One region of the Marinococcus sp. LNSP9103-4 genome, then DNA from elsewhere that is predicted to be linked to it. Evidence: a T-box and tRNA genes for the amino acid it is inferred to sense, from the RefSeq annotation. Region 1 holds a T-box; the other holds one or more tRNA genes.
The links. A T-box is a leader RNA that pairs with one kind of tRNA and senses whether it is charged. The one in region 1 lies ahead of ACTRXG_RS03240 (valine--tRNA ligase), so its partner is inferred to be a tRNA-Val.
Positions count from the first base shown of each region.

Region 2: it encodes a tRNA-Val, which carries the amino acid that the T-box ahead of ACTRXG_RS03240 (valine--tRNA ligase) is inferred to sense. The anticodon was not compared.

Region 1 is NZ_JBQLIA010000003.1:108,011-111,428, forward strand. Features, by position in the region: gene hemB (porphobilinogen synthase) at 1-58, shown strand, start outside; gene hemL (glutamate-1-semialdehyde 2,1-aminomutase) at 161-1,474, shown strand; T-box leader at 1,524-1,739, shown strand; gene ACTRXG_RS03240 (valine--tRNA ligase) at 1,780-3,418, shown strand, end outside.
Region 2 is NZ_JBQLIA010000011.1:85,228-88,645, reverse strand. Features, by position in the region: gene ACTRXG_RS09530 (mechanosensitive ion channel family protein) at 1-907, opposite strand, end outside; gene ACTRXG_RS09525 (hypothetical protein) at 1,076-1,339, shown strand; tRNA gene ACTRXG_RS09520 (tRNA-Val) at 1,584-1,659, shown strand; gene ACTRXG_RS09515 (hypothetical protein) at 1,895-2,206, shown strand; gene ACTRXG_RS09510 (hypothetical protein) at 2,244-2,465, opposite strand; gene ACTRXG_RS09505 (DUF3942 family protein) at 2,584-2,982, opposite strand; gene ACTRXG_RS09500 (hypothetical protein) at 3,122-3,358, opposite strand.

The DNA of each region.
Region 1 (3,418 bases):
GATTGTGACGTATTTCGCCAAGGACGCTGTCCGCTATATGCAGGAAGACAATAAATAATAGAAACAAGCTCTGGAAGGTATTCAGTCCAGGGCTTGTTTTCGTTATACTAAGTACGGGAATAGCAAAAAAGATAACTTTTAAGTATCCAGGAGGTATGACATGAAATCGTATCATAATTCAATACATGCACATGAACGCGCAAAAAAAGTAATGCCGGGCGGAGTCAGCAGCCCCGTGCGGACATATGAATCTGTCGGCCATCCGGCCGTTTATATGGACGAAGGCAAAGGATCCCGCATTAAAGATATCGACGGCAATGAATACATTGATTACGTGATGTCCTGGGGGCCGCTTCTTCTCGGCCACGCAAATGAGCACGTTGTGGACAGTTTAAAAATTGTGGCTGAAAAAGGCACGAGCTTTGGCGCTTCGCACGTAACAGAAGCGGGGCTTGCAGAGCTTGTCGTGGACCGTGTACCTTCCATTGAGGTCGTCCGGATGGTGAATTCCGGTACGGAAGCGACAATGAGTGCGCTTCGTCTGGCCCGAGGATTTACGGGCAGGGACAAAATCGTGAAAATGGAAGGCTGCTATCACGGCCACGGAGACTCTCTACTCATTCGTGCCGGCTCGGGAGTGGCGACTCTTGGTCTGCCGGACAGTCCAGGTGTTCCCGGCTCGATCGCCCAGAACACGCTTACCGTTCCGTACAACGATCTCGACAGTCTGCAGAAGGCATTTGATGAATACGGTGATGAAATCGCCGGTGTCATCCTCGAGCCTGTTACCGGGAATATGGGTGTTGTCACCCCGGGTGAAGGATTTCTCGAAGGCGTTCGTGATATAACGGAGCAGTACGGCAGTCTACTGATTTTTGATGAAGTTATGAGCGGCTTCCGGGTGGACTATAACAGTGCCCAGGGCCACTACGGTGTGACTCCCGACCTCACATGTCTTGGAAAGGTCATCGGCGGTGGGCTTCCAGTAGGCGCCTACGGAGGCCGTGCCGATATCATGCAGCATATTGCCCCGGACGGGCCTATCTATCAGGCAGGCACTCTTTCCGGCAATCCACTGGCGATGACAGCCGGACTTGAAACACTCAGGCAGGTGGATGAAAGCAGCTATGAAACGTTCCGTGCCCGGGCAGCCCAGCTTGAAGAAGGACTGAACCGCGCAGCCTCCAAGCATGGAATCCCTCATCAGATCAACCGTGCTGGAGCGATGATCGGCCTGTTCTTTACCGATGAACCTGTAGTGGATTTTGCTTCTGCGAAGAAATCTGATCTGGGAATGTTCGCGCGTTATTTCCGCGGAATGATGGCAGAAGGCATTTCACTTCCGCCTTCGCAGTTCGAAGGATTGTTTTTATCAACAGAACACAGTGAAGAGGATATCGATAAGACCATTGAGGCGGCTGACCGTGTCTTTGCAAGCCTTGCTGCGAATAAAGAACACGGGGAAGATAGTTGACGCATGCGTCCTGGTTTCGTAAAATAAAGACACTAAATCAATATTAATAATAAATGCAGAAACAGGGAGGAGTACGCACGCAGGTTCGTTGTACAGAAAAAAGGATCCTGGGCTGAGAGATTCTTTAACGACCCGTGCGGAAAGTCGCCCTCGAGCTTCTTTTCTGAACGAATACAGTAAGAAAAGACGGTAACCGCCGTTATGGGAAAGTGCCTGCGCTGCCGCAGGTATTAAGGTGGTACCGCGAAAACTCTTCGTCCTTACTCGGGATGAAGAGTTTTTTTATGAGAAGAAAGGGGATTTATATGGGAAAACAAGAAACAGAAATGGCGAAAAAGTACGATCCGAAAGAAACAGAGAACCGCTGGTACGACTTCTGGAAAGAAACAGGACAGTTTGAAGCAGGACAGACAGACGGTACGCCGTATACCATTGTTATCCCGCCGCCGAATGTGACCGGCCGGCTTCACCTGGGGCATGCCTGGGACACGACGCTTCAGGATATTTTAATCCGCATGAAACGCATGCAGGGCTATGACACCTTATGGCTGCCAGGCATGGACCATGCCGGCATTGCCACCCAGTCCAAGGTCGAGGCTCAGCTGAAGGAAGAAGGCACGAGCCGCTACGAGCTTGGACGGGAAGCATTCCTGGAAAAAACGTGGGGATGGAAAGAGGAATATGCAGATTTCATCCGCAGCCAGTGGGCCAAGCTCGGGCTTTCACTCGATTATTCGAGGGAGCGTTTCACGCTTGATGAAGGCCTGTCGGAAGCGGTACGTGAAGTCTTTGTTTCGTTGTACGAAAGAGAGCTTATCTACCGGGGCGAATACATTATCAACTGGGATCCAGAAACACAGACGGCGCTTTCAGATATCGAGGTGGAATACAAAGAAGTGCAGGGTCACTTTTACCATATGCGCTACCCGGTTAAAGGTGAAAATACCTCGATCGAAGTAGCAACGACCCGTCCGGAAACGATGCTCGGGGACACGGCAGTCGCGGTACATCCGGAGGACGATCGCTATAAGCATCTCATCGGGAAAACGGCTGTACTGCCGATCATCGGAAGAGAAATTCCGATCATCGCAGACGACTATGTGGACATGGATTTTGGTTCGGGGGCAGTGAAAATCACGCCAGCGCATGATCCAAATGACTTTGAAATGGGCAATCGTCATGATCTTTTGCGTGTACTTGTGATGAATGAAGACGGCAGCATGAATGAGAATGCTGGCATCTACGAGGGCATGGACCGCTTTGACTGCCGCCGGCAGCTGACGAAGGATCTGCAGACCGAGGATATTCTGTTTGAGATCGAAGAGCACATGCACTCTGTTGGTCATTCTGAACGGAGCGGTGCAGTGGTTGAGCCATATCTTTCCACACAGTGGTTTGTAAACATGGGGCCGCTTGCGGAACAGGCAGTAGAACTTCAGCAGAAGGAAGAAAAAGTAACCTTTGTGCCGGAACGCTTTGAAAAGACGTATCTGCAGTGGATGGAAAACATCCGGGACTGGTGTATTTCCCGCCAGCTCTGGTGGGGACACCGCATTCCCGCCTGGTACCATAAAGAAACAGGCGAAATTTATGTCGGACGCACGGCACCGGAAAATCCGGATGAATGGAAACAGGATGAGGACGTGCTTGATACGTGGTTCAGCTCGGCTTTATGGCCATTTTCCACGATGGGATGGCCGGAAGAAAGCTCGGACTATGCGCGCTACTACCCGACCAGTGCTCTTGTGACCGGCTACGACATCATTTTCTTCTGGGTGTCGCGAATGATTTTTCAGGGGCTGGAGTTTACCGGTGAACGCCCGTTTGAGGACGTGCTTATTCACGGGCTGGTACGTGACAGTGAGGGACGGAAAATGAGTAAATCCCTCGGCAACGGAGTAGATCCGATGGATGTTATCGATCAGTACGGGGCGGATGCTCTGC
Region 2 (3,418 bases), on a different contig from region 1:
CTTTAAACTGCACAAGAATCAGTTCTTTATCAATGTCATCACGGTTATTCAGCATCTCTTCAAGACGCTCCCGCAGCTGCAGCACCTGCTCCCTCGGTGTCTGGTATTCAATGCCAAGCGTCATATCTATTTCCCGCTTACGCATTTCACTCCAGTTCGTAATCGCTTCGTGGGCAAGTGTATTGTTTGGAACGATGACAATCGAGTCAGCGAAGGTACGCACCTTCGTGCTCCGAAATGAAATATCTTCCACGATTCCTTCCACCGTCGGCGTATAAATCCAGTCGCCCCGCTTAAACGGGCGCTCCACTACAATAATTATACCGCCGATAAAGTTAGCCACCATGTCCTGGGCGGCGAGAGCAAAAGCCAGACCGCCAAGGCCGAGACCTGCCACAAAGCCGTTAATGTTAAAGCCCCAGGATGAGAGAATAATGGTGAATGCAAGCGCCACGATAATAATCCGCAGCACCCGGGAAAGAAAAGGCACCAGCATATTATCTTCCTTGCCCTCGAGCCGTTTAATCATCGGGTTAAAGAGCATCGAAGACGTGTTCAGAAGCTTATATGTGCCCCATGCTACGAGCACGATTAAAATTGAACCGTACAGGCGGTTGATAATAGTCATGGAATCCCACGGTATAGGCAGATACAGCAGCGCTAAGTATATGCCGAACACGGCGAAAAACATCCGGATCGGCCGTTCAAATGATACTAAAACATTCGTGAACAGCTGTGATCTCGATTGGTGAGTCATCTTTAAAATGAACCTGAAAATGTATTTAGTAAAAAGCTTCCGAAAAGCAAACACGAGAAGTGCAATCAAAACGGCTACGCCTATATCAATCCAGGGCAGCTCCACAATACGTGTCTGCCATTCCATCCAAAAGTCTGCATATGCCTGCATGAACATCCCTCCACCTTTGTCCCGTTCTCTCTATATTTTAATGCTGCCACCAGACAGTTTACTGCAGGGTTCCTGCTTTTCGCATTTGTGGATATCTTTCAAACCTAAGGTATGGTAGCATATAAGTCGGAAAAAGACATCATCACAAAGGAAGGTTTAGATAGTCGCATGGATTTACTTATTTTACTGCTAATTGGTTTTGCTGTAAATACGCTCATATACCAGCTTGCCCGTTTGATGCAAAAAGTCTCCGGGCGAAGTCTTCCGCTTCTGGGTATCACTTACATTGCTTTTTTCGGAGCGCTGTCGCTCGGCATTTTTAATCAGGGACCGCTCGGGTTCATTCTTTCCAACCTCAGTCTGGGCATGCTTGCTTTCTGCTTATTTCTATTCCTTCAGCAGCGGAAAGAAAAACAGCAAAAGGAAAAGTAATTCATTTTTTATGGATATGTACCGCAAACGATAAAAATTTCTGTTTCTGCCGCAGGTGCTTATACGACTTCAGTATCTCCGGCAGAAACCGGACTTCGGCAAGGCCTTTAAGCTTCACTGTCCAGAGGAAATGGAATGGCAAGCATAAAAACCCCTGCTTTACCTGCTGAAATTGGCCACAGAAGGATTGACACCGTTCTTTTCCTATTGTATATTATTTCTGTCGCTTCATTCCACATCATTTGTTCCGTTAGCTCAGTAGGGAGAGCGCCACCTTGACAGGGTGGAGGTCACTGGTTCGAGCCCAGTACGGGACACCATAAATAATAAACTACAGCAGGAGCCTTTGGCTTCTGTTTTTTTAATTGCATAGCCCGGGCTGTTTATAGTCGCCACTTTCTTTGGTACATCTATTACTTTACCCATTATTTTACAATAATTAGTGCATCTCATAAAATTTATGTATATTCTCGTGCCATCCTTTTGTATCCTCTGCTTTTATTAAACTGTTTCAGGGTATATCATGAGAAACAAATACTGAAAGGAGGAATATGGATGAGTTCATCATCAATAGATAGTTCGAATTTCGTCGAGGTGTATTTTGACCCTTCCGCCATCCCGCTTTTTGAATTGAATGAATTCCAGAGCGAAGGCACCTTCGAAGAGCATTCCAGCTACGTTAAAGCAGTAGTGTCTTCGGAGAACTGCGGTATTGAAGAAGCGGGGATCTACTTCTATCAGGAAAAAGCCAGGAACACCTCCGGAGGCAGCAAGACCATCTTTGTTCCTATGCGTTTTATTCTTACTGTAGTGGAGTATTCCGAATCAAGGGGGCCTATCGGCTATACGGACCCAAATACTCTTTAGCACAGTCAAAGGCAGAAAGCTTCGAGCTTCTGCCTTTTTACCGCAGAACGTATATATGCCGCCCAAGCTGGATAATTTCTTCATTCTCAGGAAAATAAACCCGCTCAAACATCGGATGGAAACCGCTGTCCTGCATGGAGTGTATATCGGCGACCCATCCCCCTTCCCCCGGCCAAACAAGACAATGCAGCATGTGCCCTTCACTACAAATGATTACCTGCACCTGGCGAATATGCCGGTCAATATAAACAACCCCCATGGCGTATACCCCCTTAATGACAATATACCCATTCGAGGCGAATCAAGACTTATTTCCCGATTAATTATTTAATATTTTTTTGAAACAAAAAAAGCGCCGCAGCGGGCGCTTCTTCGTTCTATAATCCCAGTATATCGCCGAATGTATTTTGAAGATGGTTCCGGACGATATCCATATCGAATTCTTTTTCTTCTTCCCGGCTGTACATTCTGCCATTCTGGACGTATATGACATCGAGCTCTTTCGTCGTATCATCTGTACTCTGCGTTACTTCAATGTGACAATTGTCGTCGTCTGTGCGGGTTTCAAAAAGCAATTCACGGTTATCGATGGTCATATAGCTGCGGTGCTTCGAACCATAGCTGCTGAACGAATCATTTTTCACTTCGCCGATCTCTTTGTTCAAATTATTAAAGTACTTGGCAATTTCCCAGTTTACTTCGTTCATAATGTTTGCGTCTTCATTTACTTCCAGGTATTCAACTGCTTTAGCTACGAACTCATCTTCGAAACTCATTGCCATCACCCTCTTCTTTAAAGTAATTCCCCATTCTACAGGTTATACGGCTTCTCCACTACTGCAGCGGAAAAATTATGTAAAAAATATTTATTAAAAAAGAGTTATGTTAACTGCTCATAAAAACAGTTAACATAATTTATTTCACTTCTACTACATACACACCAGCATCAACATATCGGATCAGCATCAACTGTCCATTGCCCACCATCGAATCAATAGTTTTTAACGCAAAAGAACTGTCAATGCTGTTTCTATCTTTTAATATAGCGGCGACATCTTTATTAGTCAGTGGCTTTTCATTGTCCTGAATAATATTTTTTATTGTTTTTGCCCCTCTGGTTTGTAATATAATGTTCACCCCTTTGTTTATCATTAATGTTCTATTTCCGAAAAGTCTGCAGGGTAATCATCAAATTACAACTATTTTTGAATC